Regions from separate parts of the Micromonospora sp. Llam0 genome, predicted to be linked through region 2. Evidence: riboswitches for the same ligand, from Rfam matches in the RefSeq annotation. Region 2 holds a riboswitch; each other region holds the start of a gene.
What was found. A riboswitch is a leader RNA that binds a small molecule or an ion and turns the genes downstream of it on or off. The one in region 2 is predicted to bind cobalamin.
Positions count from the first base shown of each region.

Region 1: it holds a riboswitch for cobalamin, as region 2 does, so the genes downstream of both, EDC02_RS11625 (iron ABC transporter permease) here and EDC02_RS08275 (VWA domain-containing protein) in region 2, are expected to answer to the same signal.
Region 3: it holds a riboswitch for cobalamin, as region 2 does, so the genes downstream of both, EDC02_RS11730 (LPXTG cell wall anchor domain-containing protein) here and EDC02_RS08275 (VWA domain-containing protein) in region 2, are expected to answer to the same signal.
Region 4: it holds a riboswitch for cobalamin, as region 2 does, so the genes downstream of both, EDC02_RS22580 (ribonucleoside-diphosphate reductase subunit alpha) here and EDC02_RS08275 (VWA domain-containing protein) in region 2, are expected to answer to the same signal.

Region 1 covers NZ_RJJY01000001.1:2,604,098-2,609,320, reverse strand. The annotation lists gene EDC02_RS11635 (YcaO-like family protein) at 1-832, shown strand, start outside; gene EDC02_RS11630 (YcaO-like family protein) at 829-2,217, shown strand; cobalamin riboswitch at 2,281-2,471, shown strand; gene EDC02_RS11625 (iron ABC transporter permease) at 2,553-3,623, shown strand; gene EDC02_RS11620 (ABC transporter ATP-binding protein) at 3,620-4,447, shown strand; gene EDC02_RS11615 (ABC transporter substrate-binding protein) at 4,437-5,223, shown strand, end outside.
Region 2 covers NZ_RJJY01000001.1:1,833,670-1,838,892, forward strand. The annotation lists gene EDC02_RS08260 (hypothetical protein) at 1-41, opposite strand, end outside; gene EDC02_RS08265 (CbtA family protein) at 110-868, opposite strand; gene EDC02_RS08270 (CbtB-domain containing protein) at 885-1,085, opposite strand; cobalamin riboswitch at 1,117-1,291, opposite strand; cobalamin riboswitch at 1,403-1,530, shown strand; gene EDC02_RS08275 (VWA domain-containing protein) at 1,611-3,626, shown strand; gene cobO (cob(I)yrinic acid a,c-diamide adenosyltransferase) at 3,626-4,228, shown strand; gene EDC02_RS41435 (cobyrinate a,c-diamide synthase) at 4,222-5,223, shown strand, end outside.
Region 3 covers NZ_RJJY01000001.1:2,626,910-2,632,132, reverse strand. The annotation lists gene EDC02_RS11740 (energy-coupling factor transporter transmembrane component T) at 1-531, opposite strand, end outside; gene EDC02_RS11735 (hypothetical protein) at 532-1,497, opposite strand; gene EDC02_RS11730 (LPXTG cell wall anchor domain-containing protein) at 1,494-2,942, opposite strand; cobalamin riboswitch at 3,036-3,191, opposite strand; cobalamin riboswitch at 3,368-3,485, shown strand; gene EDC02_RS11725 (prenyltransferase/squalene oxidase repeat-containing protein) at 3,570-4,628, shown strand; gene EDC02_RS11720 (hypothetical protein) at 4,647-5,123, shown strand.
Region 4 covers NZ_RJJY01000001.1:5,186,630-5,191,852, reverse strand. The annotation lists gene EDC02_RS41800 (hypothetical protein) at 425-814, shown strand; gene EDC02_RS22590 (ROK family protein) at 826-1,443, shown strand; gene EDC02_RS22585 (hypothetical protein) at 1,421-2,005, opposite strand; cobalamin riboswitch at 2,100-2,310, shown strand; gene EDC02_RS22580 (ribonucleoside-diphosphate reductase subunit alpha) at 2,451-4,826, shown strand; gene EDC02_RS22575 (ribonucleotide-diphosphate reductase subunit beta) at 4,922-5,223, shown strand, end outside.

The DNA.
Region 1 (5,223 bases), 770 kb from region 2:
CGCCCGCCACCGGGCCATGCTGGAAGTGGTGGAGCGCGACGCGCTGACGGTCTGGTGGCTCGGCGGCGGGCCCACCGTCGCCCTCGACGGCGTGGACGCGCAGGTCGAGGCGCTACTAGCAGCCCGGCCCGCACGGCATGGACTGCCGGAGTCGCTGACGGCGACGGTGCTGGCCGTCCCGAACCGGCTCGGGCTGCCGGTCGTCGCCGCCCTGGTGGACAACCCACGCGACGGCACCAGCGCGTTGGGCGCCGCCTGCCGCACCGACACCACGGCCGCGCTGCGCAAGGCGCTGCTGGAGGCACTCGACGGCCTCGCCGTCGCCGCCGAGCTCCTCGACCCGACGTCAGCGCTGTGGCGGGCCGTGGCCGGCGGGGCAGCCTATGCCCACCCGTACCGGCCGTTTCGCGCCGACCGCGGCTACGGAGCCGACTACCGCACCGACCTGCGCGATGTCCACGACCTCGCCTGCCACACCCAGCTCTACCTCGACCCGTCCGTGCGACAACGCCTGCTGCCACGCCTACGCCGGCCACAGGGCCGGGTGAGCGCCGCCGACCTCGACGCCGCCGCCCACACCACCGGCGGCCCGCTGCAAGCGCTGCTGGCCGCCGGGCTGCAACCCCTGTGGGCAGACCTCTCCACCCCGGACGTACGGCTCGCCGGACTGCACGTTGCCCGCGTCGTCGTACCCGGCCTCGCCGCGTACGCACCCGCAGCCTTCCCCCTGCTCGGCGTGCCACGGCTCTACACCGAGCCGGTCAGCCTGGGTTGGACGTCCACACCACCACGCGAGGAGGACCTGGTGCTCGACCCCCTTCCGTACTCGTGACCGGCCAGCGCACAGCGGTCCCCGGCGGGCTCGTCGACCCGCGCACCGGCGTCATCCGCCGCGTCGAGCCCTACCCACGCCACCCACACCTGCCCGCCGCGCTGCACCTGGTCCGTTCCGTCATCAGCGACACGACCGCCTTCTGCGAATGGCGCAGCGACCCGTCCGGAATGGGCGCCGCGTTGTGGGACCCGACAGCGGCCGAGGGCGCCGCCATCGGCGAGGCGGTGGAACGCTACTGCGGCAACCTCGTCCCGCCCGACCTGCCCGTCGCGACCTGGACGCAGCTGACCACCGTCGGTGATGAGGCGGTGGACCCGAAGACCCTACCGCTGTACAGCACCGACCAGTACGCCGCCGACGGCTTCCCCTTCGTCCCGTTCACCCGGGACACCCCGGCCGAGTGGGTCCGTGGGCACCGACTCCCTACCGGCGAACCGGTCTGGGTGCCAGCAGCCCTGGTCTGGACCAGCTACCGGTACCGCCACCTGCCCCCGATCACCGCCACCGCGTACGCCGGGATCGGCGCCGGCACGACGACGGACGCAGCGCTCGCCAGCGCCCTGGCCGAACTCGTCGAACGTGACGCGATGACACTGACCTGGACGGCGAGGCTGGCGGGGACACGCCTGCCGACGCCGGCGTGGTTGCAGGCACCAGCGGCGGGAGCGACCGGTGCCCTACGGACCCGGCTCTGCCGGTTCCCCAGCGAACTCGGGCTCCCGGTGCTCGGCGCGCTCGTGCACGACACCGTCGACGACTACGTCACCCTGGGCACCGCCTGCCACCCCGACACCGATGCGGCCGCAGCCAAGGCACTCGCCGAAGCCCTGCATGTACAGATGGTCATGCGGGACCTCGACGACCCCCACGGCGCCTTCGCCGCGGTGGCCGCCGCACCCGGCAGCCCGCTCAAGCCCTGGCGCGCCGACCGCGCCTACCTGCGCGACTACCGCGCCGACTGGCACGACGCCACCGACCCCGGATGCCACCTGCAGGCATACCTGGACCCGGAGCTGGCACACGGGCTGGTCGACGCCGTCAACAGCTGGCCCCCGACCGACACACCGACCCTGCCCGCCCGGTCCGCCGAGCCTGCCCCGCCGTCGCCACCCGCCGCGCCCACCGAGCCCGCCCGGGCCGACCCGAGCGCGACGCAGCGCGTCCGCCTCCTGGTCGACCAGGTCCGGGCCAACGGATTCGACGCCGTCGCCGTCGACGTGACCACACCAGACGTACGCTGGGCCGGGCTCCACGTCGTACGCGCAGTCGTGCCCGGTCTGTACAGCAACGCGGCAGCGGCGTTTCCGCTGCTCGGCGGCGCTCGCCTGCCACGACTGCTGCAGGGTCCCGGCCAGCTGCGGCTGACCCCGCTGCCGCACTGAGGCGTGACAAGCATGCGCGAACGCACCGGGCAGCAGACCTCAGCTGTAGGGCACACACCGGCGTGTGTGCTAGTTTCCGCTGGTCCGAAACGGGTCGCGGTAGTGGGAAGCCGGTGTGAATCCGGCGCTGCCCTCGCAGCTGTGACCGGGGAGCGGGCACCCCTCGCGACGCCACTGGGCCACCCCGGCCCGGGAAGGCCGGGTGCCGGCAGTGATCCGGAAGCCAGAAGACCGACCGCGCCCCACAACGAACGGCTCTACGAGGCGTGGAGGCACCGTGGTCACTGTCGTGCTGCCCGGGCAGCTCCGGAAACCCCCACCATCAGCGGCAGGGGGTGACCCGCGCGTACGCCGCCGACGTGCGCGCCCGTAACTGGCCCGTCGCCGCCGTCGTCACCGTCGCCTGCCTCACCGCCGCGGTGAGCCTCGGACCGGTGCAGGTAAAGGCGACGACCGTGTGGTCAGTGGCCTGGAACAACACCGGTGGCCGACTGCTGGCCCCGGTCCCGGTGACCTGGCCGCACGGCGACGAACAGATTGTCTGGCTGGTACGGATGCCGCGCGCGGCGCTGGCCGCCGTCGTCGGCGCCGCGCTCGCCGCCGTCGGTGCGGTCATGCAGACGCTGCTGCGCAACCCGCTCGCCGACCCGTACCTGTTGGGAGTCTCCTCGGGAGCGTCGGTGGGCGCCGCCGTGGTGGCGCTGCTCGGCGCGTTGTCGTCCTGGGGCATCTACGCCCTGCCGTCCGGAGCCTTCCTCGGCGCGTTACTGGCGGTGCTGCTGGTCACCGCGCTCGGCCGCCGAAGCGGCCGGGCCGGACCGGTGCAGATGGTACTGGCTGGCGTCGTCGTCTCGTACGTCCTGTCAGCGGTCACCAGCTACCTGGTGATCAGCTCACCCGACCACCAGGCGGTACGCGGGATACTGTTCTGGTTGCTCGGCACGGTGGCAGGGGCACGCTGGGACGTGGTGGCACTGACCGCCGTGGTGGCCGTCGCCGGCGGCGCGGCACTACTGGCCCGCGCCCGGGCACTCAACGCCATCAGCGGCGGCGAGGAGTCCGCCGCGACCCTCGGCGTCGATGTCGCCCGGGAACGATACGTACTGCTGGGCGTCTGCGCGCTGATGACGGCCGTGGCGGTCGCCGGGGTGGGCGCTGTGGGCTTCGTCGGGTTGATGGCCCCGCACGCCGTGCGGCTCGTCATGGGAGCCGACCACCGGGCCGTGCTGCCGGTGGCGATGCTCACCGGCGCGTCGTTCCTCGTCCTGGCCGACCTCGCGGCCCGCACCGTGGCCGCTCCGGCGGAGCTGCCCCTGGGAGTGCTCACCGCGTTGTGCGGCGGCCCGTTCTTCCTCTGGCTGCTGCTGCGCCGCAGCGGCCGCAGCGGGCTCGGGGTCACCGCGTGACCGGCGCGCTCGACTTCGACACGGTCACCGTGCACGTCGGCGGCCGGGACCTCGTGCGGGACGTCTCGATCACCGTACGACGCGGCACGATAACCGGCATCCTCGGGCCGAACGGCGCCGGTAAGACGACGCTGCTGCGCGCCGGCTACCGCGTCGTGCGCCCCGACTCCGGCGACGTCCGGCTCGACGGTACGAGCCTTCCCCAGCTACGCCCGCGTGCCTTGGCCCGTCGGCTCGCCGTCGTCCTGCAGGAACGCGACCACGCGCTCGAACTGACCGTCGCCGACGTGGTCGCCATGGGCCTGACCCCGTACAAGCGGGCATTCGAGCCCGACACCGCAGCCGACCTCGCCTGGCTCGACCGCTGCCTGACCCGGGTGGACGCCTCCCATCTGCGGCACCGGGCCTTCGCCACGCTGTCCGGTGGCGAACGTCAACGCGTACTCATTGCCCGCGCGCTGGCCCAACGCGCCGATCTGCTCGTGCTCGACGAACCCACCAACCACCTCGACGTCGCCGCGCAGCACGAGGTCCTGCGTCTGCTGCGCGGGCTGGAGCTCACCGTGCTGGCCGCCGTGCACGACCTCAACCTCGCGTTGGCGTACTGCGACGCCGTGCACGTGTTGTACGCCGGCGCGCTGGTCGCCAGCGGCCCCCCGGCGCAGATCATCGAACCCGCTCTGGTCGAGCGGGTCTTCGGCATCCGAGCCGCCACCGTCGTCAACCCACTCACCGGAGGAACCCAACTCGTGTACGCCCCACTCGGACCCCCGCCGTCGCATCCGGTCCCGGACACACCGACCGGAGCCGACAATGCCCGGTGACGAGCTGACCTACCGGCCGGGCCTCGTCGGCGAAGCAGCGGCACCGGCGCGGCGGGTCGTCACCATCGACAGCGGCCCACTGTCCCTGCTCGCGGCGTTGGGCACCGTCGACCGCGTCGTCGCCGCCAACGACACCGACGGCGGCTGGTCGACGCTGCCCGCCACTACCCGAGCACAGATCTCGTTGCTACCGCGTCGCTTCCCAACACTCGCCGACATCCTTGCCCACGGCCCCGACCTGGTAGTCGCCGGCGACAACGAGGCGTTCGGCGACGGCGCCCTCGGCGCCCGCGCCGCACTGGCCCGACGCGGCATCCGCTCGTTCCTGCTCACCGAGGCCGCACTCGAGGACGCACCCGTCATCACACCGGCCACGATCCACTCGACGATCAACGACACCATCGCCCTCGGCCACGCCCTCGGCGTCGCCGACCGGGCCGAGACGATCGCCGCCGGCTGGCGTACCCGGATCGACGCCGTCGCCTCGCGAACACGACGCAACCCACCACGACGGGTCTTCGTACTCGACATGCCCCGCCACGACGCCGTGCTCACCGCCGGTAGCGCCGCCGTGGTGACCGATCTGCTGCGTCGAGTCGGCGGTGAACCCGTGACAACCGATCTGCCTTTCACCTACGGCTGGATGCCCTGGCACCAGCTCGCCACGCGACCCCGCCCACACGTGCTGCTCGTCAGCGACTACGGCCCATTCGACGTAGCGGACAAGCTCGACCGCCTGCGGGCCCGACCCGAGATCACCGCGTGGCGCGTCGGCG
Region 2 (5,223 bases):
TTGCGACAGGTGCCGCAACAGCAGCCCCGGCAGACGGTCACCCGGACGGGGTGCCCGGGTGCCGGGCCTGCCGGCCCGTGCTCCGCTCCCGCCGCGCCGTCCTGCGCCGTCACGCGACGTCGGCGAGCGTGGCCCGCCGGTCACCGGTCCGGGCCGGGGTGAGTAGCAGTCCGAACACCACCCCGAGGACCGTCCACATCGCGGCGAGCTGTGCCAGCGAGGCGAGTCGGAACTCCCACAACAGCGCCGCCGGGATGTCGGCGGGCACGTCGACCCCGGAGGCCGGCCAGAGCGCCAGCAGCAGGGCGTACCCGACGACGGCCAGCGCCGCCGCGACCACCGTCCGGTAGGGTGCCGGCCGCGCCCAGCCGGCCAGCCGCCGGTGGGCCAGCAGCGCCAGCCAGGTGACGGCGGCCGCGGCGATGATGAACGAAAGGTACTGTCCGGTGCGCTGGTTGACGGTGTCCGGGTCGCCGACGCCCGGCGGGTTGGCCGGGAAGTGGATCGCCGGTAGCAGCGCCACCACGACGAAGCCGAGCCCGGCGAGCAGTCCCACCCGGCGGAAGTCATCCCGGCCGGGCAGCAGGTGCCGGGTCGCCGCGAAGACCACGGCGACGATCAACGCCAGGCACAGCGCCACCGCGACGGTGGCGACGAGCCCGCCGAAGACCTGCATGGCCCGACCGACCAACTCCTCGTCGTGGCTGTGTCCGGCCGTCCCGGTCGCCGCGCGGGCCTCTTCGACGACCAGCGCCGACTCGATCTGTGGTTCAACGATCAGCAGGGCCGCCAGCGCGCCCGCCACGCCGGCGGCCGTACCGGCGAGCAGGCTGCGGCCCAGTACCGCGCCGAACGGGTAGGTGCTCATCGGAGCTGACCCCCGCTCAGTGGCACGGGACGCCGAGTGCGTGCCGGCCGTCGTGGGTGAACTCGTGCACGAACTCGGCGGCACCGGCCAGCACCAGCCCGTTGTCCTGCGCGACCAGGTAGATGACGACCGCTGCGACGGCGGCCAGCAACCAACCGGCAAGCGGTACGCGGATGGCGGTGGGGGTGATGTCTCCGCCGACAGAAGGTGCAGTCATGCCAGGAAATCCTCTCGTCCATGCCTCGTGGCGATGCGGTACATGCCACGGCCGGTCTCCTGGCTCCCGGATCGTCGCGGCCGTCCCGCCTTCCCGGACCGTCGTCGGCCCAGTGGCGTGGTGGAACGGACACTTCCCGGTCACAGTGGCGAGGACCACGCCGGACTCACACCGGCTTCCCGAACACCGTGGCCTGCGCAGCGTACCGCCGTCGTGACCGCCCGGGCAATGGCTGCGGCGGTGGCCGGTACCGGGACCGGCGCCACGTTGACGGTGGACCTCCGGTGGGGGAGCATGACCGGCACGAGCGGTGCGCGGAGGAACCCGGTGCGAATCCGGGGCGGTCCCGCCACTGTGACCGGTGAGTTGCGTCCCCTTGAGACAGCCACTGCCCCGATGGCGGGAAGGCTCGGGACGCGACGTCGATCCGGCAGCCAGGAGACTCCGGCCGCTCGCTGGTCCACCGGTACGCGGGCGTGGACACCCGCGGGAGGGATTCACCATGCACACCTGTCGGCCCCTGCCATGACGCCGTACCCGTTCACCGCCGTCGTCGGCCTGCCCGACCTGCGGCAGGCCCTGCTGCTCGGCGCGGTGCACCCCGGCATCGGTGGAGTGCTCATCCGGGGTGAGAAGGGCACCGCGAAGTCGACGATCGTCCGCGCGCTCGCCGGGCTGCTACCGGAGGTCGACCGGGTGCTCGGCTGCCGGTTCGGCTGCGACCCCGCGGCCCCGGACCCGGCCTGCCCGGACGGACCGCACACCGCGCCGGTGACCGCACGCGGCGGCCCGGCCGCCCTGGTCGAGTTGCCGGTCGGCGCCACTGAGGACCGGGTGGTCGGCACCCTGGACATCCAGCGGGTGCTCAGCGCCGGTGTGAAGGCGTACGAGCCGGGGCTGCTCGCCGCCGCGCACCGGGGCCTGCTCTACGTCGACGAGGTCAACCTGTTGCCGGACCATCTGGTTGATCTGCTGCTGGACGCGGCGGCGATGGGCCGGGCCCACGTCGAACGCGACGGGGTGTCGGTCAGCCACGCCGCCCGGTTCCTGCTGGTCGGCACGATGAACCCGGAGGAGGGCGAGCCGCGTCCACAGTTGCTGGACCGCTTCGGGTTGATGGTGTCGGTGGCCGCGCCGACCGAGGTGGCCGACCGGGCCGAGGTGGTGCGCCGGCGGCTCGCGTACGAGACCGACCCGGTGGCGTTCGCGGACCGCTGGCGGTCCGCCGACAACCAGCTCGCGCTGCGGGTACGCGACGCGCGGGCCGCCCTGCCTGCGGTCACGCTGCCCGATGCTGAGATCGACCGGATCGCCCGGATCTGCCTGGCGTACCAGGTGGACGGTATGCGGGCCGACATCGTGATGGCCCGCGCCGCCGTCGCGTTGGCCGCCTGGCGGGGCAAACTGGCAGTCACCGCCGCCGAGGTCGCCGACGCAGCCCGGCTGGCGCTGCCGCACCGGCGGCGCCGTGACCCGCTCGACCCGCCCGGCGCCGACGAGCAGCGGCTCGACGAGGTGCTGCGTGACGAATGCGGCGACGACGACCCCGGTCCTCCTCCGCCGCAGGGTCCGCCGCCACCGGACGGCGGCCCGTCGCAGGGTCCCCCCGACTCGGACGGCGGCCCACCTTCCGAGCCAGCTACGCCGGACGCCGGTGGGCCGGCGGACGGTGCCGAGCAGCCGGACGGCGTACCGCCGGGCGGTCCGGCTCCGGCAGCGGCCGGGCCCGCGTACCGGCCCCGGACACTGCGGCTACCCGGGCTCGGTGCCGGCGCGACGCCCGGCCGACGTTCGGCGGCCCACGCCGACCGGGGCCGGGTGGTCGGTGCCGGATCACCGACCGGACGGCCGTCGACGGTGCATCTACCGGCCACGGTGCGCGCTGCCGCATCCCGGGGCGCCCGCCGGATCACCCCCGCCGACCTGCGCCAGGCCCGCTACGTCGGCCAGGAGGCGAACCTGATCCTGTTCGTGGTCGACGCCTCCGGGTCGATGGCGGCCCGGCAGCGAATGACCGTGGTCAAGACCGCCGTGCTGTCGCTGTTGCGCGACGCCTACCACCGGCGGGACCGGATCGGGATGATCACCTTCCGGGGTGCCGCCGCCGACGTGGTGCTGCCGCCGACCAGCAGCCACGAGGTAGCCGTCGCCAAGCTGGCGCAGCTGCGCACCGGTGGCCGTACCCCGATCGCCGCCGGGCTACGGGCGGCCGCCACCACCGTCGCAGCCGAGCGTCGCCGCGACCCACGCCGCCGGCCGCTGGTCCTGCTGGTCACCGACGGGCGATCGACCAGCGGGCCGGATCCGACAGCCCTTGCGCCGCTGCTCGCCGGCACCGCGATGGTGGTACTCGACTGCGAGTCCGGTCCGGTGCGACTGGGCCTGGCCCGGCGGCTCGCCACCGGCTTCGATGCCGAATGGCTGCCGCTGGAGGCGCTGTCGGCGGTGGTGCCGCACCCGGGCGCCGTCAACCGGGCGACCGCTACGAACCGGGCCGGCGCCGCGCGCCGGGTCGGCCTCGCCGCCGGGAGGGCCGCCTGATGCCACAGGGCAGACCGGAACACGTCCCCGACGACGGGCTGACCACCCGGGCCCGGCGCCGTCAGCCGGTGCTTGCCGTCCACACCGGCCCGGGCAAGGGCAAGTCGACCGCGGCCTTCGGGATGGCGTTACGGGCCTGGTCGGCCGGCTGGCCGGTGGTCGTCTACCAGTTCGTCAAGTCCCCGAAGTGGAAGGTTGGTGAGGAGGCGGCCCTGCGTACCCTCGGCGAGTCCGGCCGGGGTGCCCCGGTCACCTGGCACAAGATGGGGGAGGGCTGGTCCTGGATCCAGCGCCCGGGCACCGAGCGTGATCACGCCGCCGAAGCCGCCGAGGGCTGGGCGCAGATCCGCCGGGATCTGGCCGTCGAGGCGTACCGGTTCTACGTGCTGGACGAATTCACCTACCCGATCAAGTGGGGCTGGATCGACGTCGCGGAGGTGGTGTCGGTGCTGCGGGACCGGCCGGGCAGCCAGCACGTGGTAGTCACCGGCCGGGACGCCGCCCCAGAGCTGATCGACCTCGCCGACCTGGTGACCGAGATGACCAAGGTCAAGCACCCGATGGACGCCGGACGCAAGGGCCAGCAGGGCATCGAGTGGTAGCCGTACCTCGGGTGGTGATCGCCGCACCCGGCTCCGGGCACGGCAAGACCACCGTGGCCACCGGCCTGCTCGCCGCCTACGCGGCCCAGGGCGTCCGGGTCGCCGGCTTCAAGGTCGGCCCGGACTACATCGACCCCGGCTACCACACGCTCGCCGCCGGCCGGCCCGGCCGCAACCTGGACCCGGTGCTGGTCGGTGAGGAGTGCCTCGCGCCACTGTTCGCCCACGGCGCCGCTGGGGCCGACCTCGCGGTCATCGAGGGCGTGATGGGGCTCTACGACGGCCGGGTCGGCGGCGCCGACGTCGGCTCCACCGCCCAGGTCGCGGCGCTGCTGGCCGCCCCGGTGCTGTTGGTCGTCGACGCGGCCGGGCAGAGCCGGTCGATCGCCGCACTGGTGCACGGGTTCCGGTCGTTCGGTCAGGTCCACATCGCCGGGGTGATCCTCAACCGGGTCGGCTCCGACCGGCACGAGCAGGTGCTGCGGGACGCCTGTGAGGAGGTCGGCGCCCCGGTACTCGGGGTGCTGCGTCGGCATCCGTCGGTCGACACCCCGTCGCGGCATCTGGGTCTGGTGCCGGCGGTGGAACGCGCCGTCGAGGCGCGTACGGCGGTCGGGGCGCTGGCGGAGCTCGTCGCTGCGTCGGTGGATCTCGCCGCGGTGGCGGCGGTGGCGGGTGCCGCGCCCCCGCTGGCGGTCGAACCCTGGTCGCCGGCGGCTGCCGTACGGCAGGCGGACGCCGGTCCCGGCGAGGACGTGCCGGGAGAGGCGAGCGGAGATCGGCCGGTGGTCGCCGTCGCCGGTGGACCGGCGTTCAGCTTCGGCTATCCGGAGACCGTCGAGCTGCTGACGGCCGCCGGTGCCGAGGTACGTACCGTCGATCCGGTCCGCGACGAGCGGCTGCCCGCGGCGACCGCGGCGTTGGTCGTCGGCGGCGGCTTTCCCGAGGTGTACGCCGCCGAGCTGGCCGCGAACGCCGGGTTGCGGCGGCAGGTG
Region 3 (5,223 bases), 790 kb from region 2:
CCGCAGCACGCTCTCCACCAGTTGCGGCGCGACGGACAGCGCCACCACGACGGCGGTCCCGACCTCGTAGAGCGCGCTGGGCACAGCCCGCAGCAGCCGTTTCGGGTTGGCCAGCGCGTTGGCCGCGCCGAGGCAGATCACCATCGCGGCCAGCCGCAGCCCGTCGTACCCGCCACCGAGGACCTGTTCCAGGGCGACTGGCCCGAGTAGCCGGATCCCGGCAGCCCACTCCGGCAACGGGATCTGCGGCAGGGTGAACAGGACATGGTCGCCCTGACCGCCGCCGAAGACGACCCGGAACAGGATCCGGGAGCACACGATGATCGCGCCGAGCCACAGGTAGAGCCGGAAACCGAGGGCCCACGGCGCGTCCGTGCGGCGGGCGGCGACCACGTAACCGGCCACTCCGATGATCAGCGCGAGCAGCAGCGGATTTGTGGTACGGGTGGCGGCGGTGGCCAGCCCGAGCGCCCAGAGCCACCAGGCGCCCGGGTGCACCGCCCGGGGCACCCGGGCGCGTGACGTCGGCATCTATCCGTTCCGGCGACGGCGGCGCGCGGTGACCACCGCGGCGACGGTGACCACGAGCAGCAGGCCGGCACCGAGCACTGTCATGACCGGCACCCCGGTGCGCTGGGCGGACGTCCGGTTGACGTCCCCGGTCCACGCCTCGGCCCGGGCAGCAGAGTCTCCACTGTCCACCGGCGCGGAAACCTCACCCGCAGGGCTGGTCGACGGTGCGGTCGAAACGTCAGGGGTGCCTGCGGTGGTCGGGTCCGGAGACGACGGAACTGACGTCGGTGCGTCTGCGGGCGAGGTGGCCGGTGGTTGACGGGTGGGTGCCCCGCCTGGCGGTGCTGGACCTGTAGGCGGTTGCGGGTCGGTCGGGGGTGTTGCCCTGGGCAGCTGCGGCGTCGCCGGCGGTGGGGTGGGCGGTGGCGGCGGCGGTGGCGCGGGACGTACCGGGGCGATGCGGGGCGGCGGGCTGGTCGACGCGGTCCGGTTCTTGGCGAACGACCAGCCCTCGAAACTGCCCAGCGGAGGCTTGCGCGCCAGCACGCCACGCTGGCTATATGTCCAGGGCCCGCCGTCGGAGGCGTGCCAGTAGGACCAGTACGCGCTCGCCGGGGGCGTGTCGATGCATGGTTCCTCGGCGGCGGTCGGTCTGCCTTCGATCCGGCAGATGAATGATTCGCCCCAGCGGGTGGTGCCGGTGATCGAAATGCCGGCGTTCTTCAGCGCCGCGTGGCCGGTGGCCTGGTCGCCGACGGCGCACCGGATGATCGTCGGCCCACCCAGTTCCTGAAAGTCGACGATGACGGTGACTCCGTTGCCGTCCGGGCAGTAGCCGGCCCGGCCGGCTGCTATGGCCGGGTCGACCGGCGCCAAGGCGGCACCGGCGGCGACAACCACGGCGGTGAGCAGTTGCGCCGCACGGATCGACCAGGCTGGGTGGCTCGCCGCGCTGTCCACTCCGGCTCCTGTGCCGGTCGTCATTGCGGTGTTTCCCGTCGTCGGCGGGCCACCAGGAGCAGGCCCACCCCGGCGATGATCGTCGCGCCGCCGAGTAGACCGTAGGCGGCGACCGGGGCACCGGTGGTGGGCAGGCGTCCACTCGGTGGTGGCGTCGTGGCCGGTGTGACGGACGGGATCGGGCTCGGGATCGGGGTCGGGCTGGAGGTGGCCGTCGAGGTGGGCGTCGGCGACGGTGTGCCCGGGCTGCTGGTGGGTGTCGGGGTGGGACTCGGCGTGGCGCTCGGGGTGGGCGTCGCGGCGGGGCTCGGTGTCGGCGTCAAGGTCGGGGTGGGTGCCGGGTCGCCGATCCCGATCCGACCCAGCGGCACCTGTGCCAAGCCGAGGACCGCCTGGGCGGTGGCCCGGCGCCACTGGTCCAGTTCGAACTCGCCGATTCCGTCGGTGACGGCTGTGGCGAGCGCGTCCGGGGTGTATGCGATCGCGCCGACGTGTGCCGAGGCCGCGCCGGCGTTGGCGGTGGTGATCTGTTGCGCGGCGACGAACCCGGCGGCCTGTCCGGCGGCGGTGTGCTCGCCAGCGGCGGCCAGTGCCTGCCCAGCCAGACCGGTGCTGTTGGTGTTGGGGTAGTCGGTGAAACCGGAGCCGTTGAAGGAGCCGTCAGCCGCCTGCGCTGACAGCAGCCACGACGTGGCGGCCGCCGCCGGCTCGGCGGTGCCGCTCGCTCCGGCGTCGGCGGCTGCCAGCAGAGCCTGCACCGCCATCGCCGTGGCGTCCACCTCCATGCTCTGCTCCGTGACCGGATCCGCCGAGCATGAGGTGCCGGCCGCGTTGGGATAGAGGCGGAAGCCGCCACCTGGGCACTGCTGCTTGACGAGAAAGTCGACCGCGGTCTGCGGTACGCCGCCGGAGCGGGCCAGCCCGATGACGGCCAGCGACTGACCGAACAGGTTCGACCCGGCGGTGGTGTCGAGGTTACGGTCGTAGAGCCAGCCCGCCTTGGTGCCCTGGTCGGCACCGTAGATCAGGTCCAGTGTGCGCTGACGCCAGTCGTGGCCGCCGAAATCGGTCGGGTCGACACCGGCTGCGACGGCGGCCAGGAGCACCTTCGCCGTCGATCCGCCGGTGACAAAATCGCCCATATCGGTACGGATGACGGCGTAGCCGTCGGCGTTGGCCGTGAGCGCCTCGACGATGGCGGCAACGGCGGCCTGTTCGGCACCGGTGGCCCGCAGCGCGAAGAGCGCGTCGATCGTCAGTCCCCAGTCACTGCCGACGAAGCCCGGCAGGCCGCCGTCGACCAGCTGACCGGAAATCCAGTGCGAGCCGGCCTGCGCCGCCGCGGGGGTGGCGGCCAACCGCAGCGCAGGAGACCCGGCGGGACGGTTGAGAACGACCCCGGCACTGGCGGCGACCACCGTGAGGGCGGCAAGCGCCGGCAGAATCCGGCTGATGAAGCCACGAACCATGGTGGAGACCTTTCGGAGCGGTGACCGAAACCGCATCCGCCGGTCGCACGCGACCATGGCCGATCCGGGCTCGATCCGTAGACCACGACGTGTTGAGCCGCTCACTCCACAGTCGGGCAATCCGGCTCGCGTACCGGTGCTGACGGGCACACCAGCGCGCATACGGCTGCGGGTCAGCGCCGGCCTCGCACCGGCTTCCCCCGCCTGGGAGCACATTCAGTTGTGACGAGCTGCTACCGAGTATGTCAGATCAGCAACCGCGGGCGTCCTCACCGGACGTCACGGATGGCGGCCGATCGGGTCGAATAGCGGATCTGCTCAGCGGTTGACAACCACTGTGCCGAGTATGGCCGCCGCAGCCACCGGCCTGATCAAGGCCGAAGCGTTGACGGCCGAGAGGAGTCGTGCCCACACTATCCGCAGCAGTTCTGTACCTGTGCGTCGATGGGGGAAGTCCGGTCGGAAGCCGGCGCTGGCCCGCAACGGTAGGCGGCGAACACGACGCCGCGAGCCCGAATACCCGTCGACGTACTGCTGCTGAGGATTTCCACCCGTCGTGGCCCACGGGTCGGAGCCACCCGGGTCGCCTGGGTCGCCTCGACGTATGGGCCGGAAAGGCGCCGCCCGATGGCCACCCACCGCCGTCACCGTCTCCGACTCGTCACCACCGGTGTACTCGCCGCTCTCGCGTTGACCGTGACCGCGGCCGCGCCGGCCGCAGCCACTCCACCGCAGACCCACAACCGCGTCGACGCCGCCGCTGGCTGGCTCGCCCGGCAGATGGTCGACGGAGAACGCTTCGAAGTCGTCTTCGGTGGCGTCGCCTACCCCGATCAGGGCCTCACCATCGACGCGATCTTCACTTTCGCCGCAGCCAAGGAAGCCGACAGCTACGCGACCAACGCGATCACCTGGCTCGCCGAACCAGCGGTGATCACCGGCTACATCGGCGACGGCACCGAGGCGTACGCCGGCGCCACCGCCAAGCTCGCGCTCGGCGTGCAGGTCCGTGGCCTCGACCCCACCTCGTTCGGTGGTGTCGATCTGCTGACCCGGCTCACCGGGCTGATGGCACCCTCCGGCCGGTTTTCCGACCAGTCCGTGTTCGGCGACTACAGCAACATGTTCAGCCAGTCGTTCGCCGTCATTGCCCTGGACCGGGCCGGCGGCGCACCAGCGCAGGCCATATCGTTCCTGGCCGCCAGCCAGTGTCCGGACGCCGGGTTCCCGCTCCAGTTGGCCCAGGCCACCTGCACCAGCGACGTCGACGCCACCGCGATGGCGATCCAGGCACTGATCGCGGCCGGCGAATGGCACAAGGCCCAGACGGCCGCGCAGTGGCTGATCTCCGTGCAGTCCACCGACGGCTCGTTCACCGCCGGCGGGGTCGCCAACGCCAACAGCACCGGCCTGGCCGCCCAGGCGCTGGTGGCGACCGGCCGGGTGCTGGCCTGGTGGCAGGCCCGTCAGTTCCTGCTGAGCCTGCAGGTCGGCTGCACCGGTGCCATTGCTGACCGGGGCGCGATTGCCTACACCACCACCGGATTCGACCCCGCCACCGCACCCCGCGCCACCGCGCAGGCCGTACCCGGCCTGGCCGCGGCCAGCCTGGTCACCCTGTCTGCCAACGGCTCCCGACCGGACGCGCCGACGCTGGCCTGCGCCCAGCCGTTCAGTCCCGCGTAGCTAGCCCACGGAGGAATGATGACAACACTGATCCGCCGTCGTGTGGCGGCACTCGCCGCGATCGTCGTGCTGGCAGCAGGACTGGTCGCGGTCGACCCACTGACCCGCCCGGCGCATGCTGCCGCCTGCACACCCGGCACCGGCGTCACCGTCGTCGTCGACTTCACCGCCTTCGGCCTCGGCGTGCAGACCAACTGCTACCTCGGCGACCCGCCCACCGGCCTCGCCGCCCTGCAGGGCACCGGCTTCACCCCCACCGGCACCCTGCGTTGGGGACTCGCCTTCATCTGCCGCATCGACGGCCTGCCTACGCCTGCGGCCGAACCCTGCGTCAACACACCACCAACCAGCGCCTACTGGTCATACTGGCATGCCACCCCGGGCGGCACCTGGACCTACAGCACCCTCGGCGCCAGCAGCTACAACCCGGCGATCGGCACGGTCGAGGGCTGGCGGTTCGGCTCCGGCCAGGCGCCCTCGATCACCCCACCCTGATCGCTCGGCGCGGCGACGACATGAATCGGCCCCTGAAGCTGTCGTTGATCGCCGCGCCGATCGGATGACGTGCGCCCGGCGTCGCGCTGTCGGCGCCTGG
Region 4 (5,223 bases), 3.4 Mb from region 2:
TACCGGTCGCCAGTTGGTCAGTCAAGGGGTAGCCGTCAATGTCTCTTGTTGATCTACCGGGGGAGTTTCATCCTCACCTGATCGTTTCGGTCTGGGCATCTCGCGCCTCCAGGGCGAGCGTTGGGTGATGGTCATCGCGTTGCGAGATAACTGCTGGTCATGGTGGTCCTGTCGGCTACGGTGAGGTCCGGGTGGGCTTCCGTGTGGACAGTCGGACTCGGACGAGTCGGCGGAGCCGAACAGGACCCGGTGGCCCCGCCGAGCGAGCCGGTGGCGGCGATCGCTGGCGGCCTGTTGGTCTCCTGCCAGGCCCCCCGAGGGGCATCCGCTGCGGGTACCGTCGGTCATCGCCCGGCTCGCCGAGTGCGCCGCCCTTGGCGGTGCCGCCGCCGTACGGGTCAACCACCCCGACGACGTACGGGCGGTGAAGTCCGCCGTGGACCTTCCGGTGATCGCGCTGCACAGGGAGCGGGCCGCCGACCGCGACCTGATCACCCCACGCTGGGAGCTGGTCGAGGCGCTCACCGCCGTCGGGGTCCGGACCGTCGCCGAGGGCCGGTTCGCCACCCCCGACCAGGTGCGTGCCGCGTTCGCCGCAGGCGCGCACGCGGCGGTCGTCGGAACCGCGATCACCGACCCGGCCGCGTTGACCCGGTGCCTCGCCGCGGCCGTTCCACGCCTGACCGGCCCGGCCGCTCCACGCCTGACCGGCCCGGCCGCTCCACGCCTGACCGGCCCGGCCGCTCCACGCCCGACCGGCCCGACCGGTGCCGCCAGCGCCGGCAGTTCGGCGAGCCTGGCTGGGCAGCACTGATGGAGGCAACCATGGCCGGCACCGGCGACCCGGTCACCATCGGTGTCGACATCGGAGGTACGAAGATCGCCGCCGCGCTCGTCGTCGCCGCCGGCACCGGTACCGGCGGCGCCATCGTGGTCGGCGGCGACGTGGTGGTGGGCCGGCACGGCTTCGCCGGCAGCGTCGGGCACCTGCCGGCCGCCCGGCGCCTCGGCCGCCGCTGTGGTTGCGGCGCGGTCGACCACGTCGAGGCGTACGCGGCCGGCCCGGCGATCGCCGCCGAGTACGCGGCCCGGACCGGTCGCGGTGCGGCACCGCCCCTGGAGGAGGTCGCGGCGGCGGCCGCCAACGGCGATCCGGTCGCGCTGGAGGTGACCGACCTGGCGGCCCGGGTGCTGGGCACCGGGCTGGCCACCGCCGCCAACCTGCTCGATCCCGAGGTGGTCGTCCTCGGCGGTGGTGTGGTCGGGCTCGGCGACCGGTTCGTCGCGGGCGTACGCGCCGCGCTGCACGCGGCGGCGCTGCCCGGGATCGACCGGCTGCCGGTGCGTACCGCCCGGCTCGGCAACGCCGCCGTGCTGGCCGGCGCCGCGCTGCTTGCCGGCCAGCTCAGCGCTGGCCGGTTCAGCGCTGGCCGAGGTCGATGACGGTCTCGGCACCCGCCGCCGCGCCGCCACCTTGTCTGCCGGTCGCCGGGTCGCCACCTCGTCCGCCCGTACCGCCGCCGCTGGCAGCGGCGGGCCGGGCCGATTGTCGGTCCGGATAGAGCCACAACGATCCGATTGCCAGGGCCACCAGCAGGTGTACGGCGGACTCGCCGCCCCCTTTGTGGATCCAGCCCCGCCAGCCCGGCATGACGCCCAGCAGCAGTTCGCGCCCCGCGTCGATGTCCGCCGGTGCGATGACGAACGAAAGGGCAATCAGCGCCACGGTCGACGCGCCGAAGCCGACGACCAGGCCCACCCGGCACAGTCGGGGCCGTCGCCGGGGCCCGGCGGTCAGCGCCCATGCGGCCAGGCTGCTCACCGCCGCGATTCCGAGCATCGCCAGGTACGGGGTGCGTGGCGAGGTGACACCGGCGAGGGTGTTGTTCAGGTCGAAGACCGCACCGGCCCGCAGCCCGGTCGCCTGGATGCTGAGCGCCCCGACGACGCCGACGAGCAGGGTACCGAGCACCGCCCCGTACAGACCCCATAGCACGCTTCTCACCCGACGGACCCTCCTCCCCGGACCCGGTGCGACCCGACGCCGCGACACGCCGAACACAGTATCTGGTGTTGTGTCTTCTGGCTCGCTCCCATATATGGTGTATCCCGCAGCTGGTTCGGCCACCCCTCGGCGGTGGTCGAGGCAAGAGGGAACCCGGTGGGAGTCCGGGACTGCCCCGCAGCGGTGAGTGGGAACGACCGCCGTCACCGAGCACTGGACCCGTGGCGGGTCCGGGAAGCGACGGCCAGTAGGCACCGGCACGACGCCCACGAGTCCGAAGACCTGCCAGCGTGCCGCACGCGTCGCGTGCGGTGGTCGAAGGCCGCGCGGGACGGCCGACGCCGACGACCGGTCCACGCCGGCGGAGCAGACCGCCAGGTGAGTGACCGGTGGCGTCCTCCCCGCGTGTCCGTCGACCGGTGGACAGGCACGACAAGGGGAACCGATGCAGGTACGCAAGCGCAACGGCGACACCGAACCGGTGGACGTCAACAAGATCGTCAAGGCGGTCGAACACTGGGTCGCCGACCTGGACGAGGTCGACCCGCTGCGGGTGGCGACCCGGACGATCAGCGGACTGTACGACGGGGCGACAACCGCCGAGCTGGACAAACTGTCGATCCAGACGGCGGCGGAGCTGATCGGCGAGGAACCGCAGTACTCGAAACTGGCGGCCCGGCTGCTCGCCGCCTACGTGGACAAGGAGGTCCGCGGCCAGCAGGTGGCCAGCTTCAGCCAGTCGATCCGATACGCCCACGGCCTCGGGCTGATCGGCGACGACACCGCCGCCTTCGTCGCCCGCAACGCCCGCAAACTCGACGACGCCGTCGACGTCGACGGCGACCTGCGCTTCGAGTACTTCGGGCTGCGAACGGTGGCCGACCGCTACCTGCTGCGGCATCCGCAGACCCGGCTGGTGGTGGAGACGCCTCAGTACTGGCTGCTGCGGGTGGCGTGCGGGCTGTCCCAGACGCCGGCCGAGGCGATCGACTTCTACCGGCTGATCTCCAGCCTGGCCTATCTGCCCAGCTCACCGACGTTGTTCAACTCAGGCACCCGGCACACCCAGATGTCGTCGTGCTTCCTGGTCGACTCGCCGCGCGACGAGCTCGACTCGATCTACGAGCGTTACCACCAGGTGGCGAAGCTGTCGAAGTTCTCCGGCGGGATCGGCATCTCCTGGTCGCGGATCCGTGGCCGGGGCGCGCTGATCCGGGGCACCAACGGCAGGTCGAACGGCATCGTGCCGTTCCTCAAGACCCTCGACGCCGGGGTCGCGGCGGTCAACCAGGGCGGCCGCCGCAAGGGCGCCGCCTGCGTCTACCTGGAGCCGTGGCACCCGGACGTCGAGGAGTTCCTGGAGCTGCGGGACAACACCGGTGAGGACGCCCGGCGCACCCACAACCTGAACCTGGCCAACTGGATCCCGGACGAGTTCATGCGCCGGGTCGAGGCGGACGCCGACTGGTCGCTGATCGACCCGTCCGACGCGCCGGAGCTGCCCGACCTGTACGGCGAGGCGTTCGACGAGGCGTACCGGGCGGCGGAGAAGAAGGCGGTCCGGACGGTCAAGGCCCGCGACCTGTACGGGCGGATGATGCGCACCCTGGCGCAGACCGGCAACGGGTGGATGACGTTCAAGGACGCCGCGAACCGGCTGTCCAACCAGACCGGCGAGCCGGGCAACACGATCCACCTGTCCAATCTGTGCACCGAGATCCTCGAGGTCAACAGCGACACCGAGACCGCCGTGTGCAACCTCGGGTCGATCAACCTCGGCGCGCACGTCACCGCCGACGGCGTCGACTGGGACAAGCTGCGCGCCACGGTCCGTACCGCCGTGGTGTTCCTCGACCGGGTAATCGACATCAACTACTACCCGGCGGCGCAGGCGGCGGCGTCGAACCCGCGCTGGCGTCCGGTCGGGCTGGGGCTGATGGGCCTGCAGGACGCGTTCTTCACGCTGCGGCTGCCGTTCGACTCGGTACCGGCCCGGGAGTTGTCCACCCGCGTACAGGAGGAAATCTTCCTGACCGCGCTGGAAACCTCCGCCGGGCTCGCCGAACGGTTCGGCCCGCATCCGGCGTACGCCGAGACCCGGGCCGCCCGGGGCGAGCTGCACCAGGACCTGTGCGGCGCCGAGCCGGGCCAGCCCGAGCGGTGGGCCCGACTCCGGTCGACGATCGCCGCACACGGCCTGCGGAACTCGCTGCTGGTCGCGATCGCGCCGACCGCCACGATCGCGTCGATCGCCGGCTGCTACGAATGCATCGAGCCGCAGGTGTCCAACCTGTTCAAGCGCGAAACCATGTCCGGGGAGTTCCTGCAGATCAACACGTACCTGGTCGGCGAGCTGAAGGCGCGCGGGCTGTGGACGGCACCGGTCCGGGAGCAGATCAAGCGGGCCGAGGGGTCGGTGCAGGGCCTCACGGACCTGCCCGCCGACGTGCGGGAGCTGTTCCGTACCGCGTGGGAGCTGCCGCAGCGGGCGCTGATCGACCTGGCCGCCGCCCGCGCCCCGTACGTCGACCAGTCGCAGTCGTTGAACCTGTTCCTCAGTGCGCCGACCATCGGCAAGCTGTCCTCGATGTACCTGTACGCCTGGAAGTCCGGGCTGAAGACCACCTACTACCTGCGGTCGCGTCCGGCGACCCGGATCCAGCAGGCCACCGTCGGCATCGCGCCGACCGCCGGGCCGGTCGCCGGGCCGGTCGTCGGGCCGGTCGTCGGGCCGGTCGTCGGGCCGGTCGTCGCGGCCGGCGCCGACGAGGCGTCGGCCTGTTACCTGGAAAACCCCGAAACCTGTGAGGCCTGCCAGTGACCGTCTCCGAAACCAGCACCGTCTCCGCGACCACTAGCGCCGCCACCAGTAACGCTGCTGGCGCGGGCCGACGGCAGTTGCTGCTCGACCCCGGCATGGACCTGACCCTGCGGCCGATGCGCTACCCACAGTTCTTCGACCGGTTCCGGGACGCGATCAAGAACACCTGGACGGTGGAGGAGGTCGACCTGCACTCCGACCTGCCGGACCTGGCCAAGCTGTCGCCGGCCGAGCAGCACCTGGTGTCCCGGCTGGTCGCGTTCTTCGCCACCGGCGACACCATCGTCGCGAACAACCTGGTGCTCAACCTCTACCAGCACGTCAACTCTCCGGAAGGCCGGCTCTACCTGTCCCGGCAGCTGTTCGAGGAGGCGGTGCACGTCCAGTTCTACCTGAA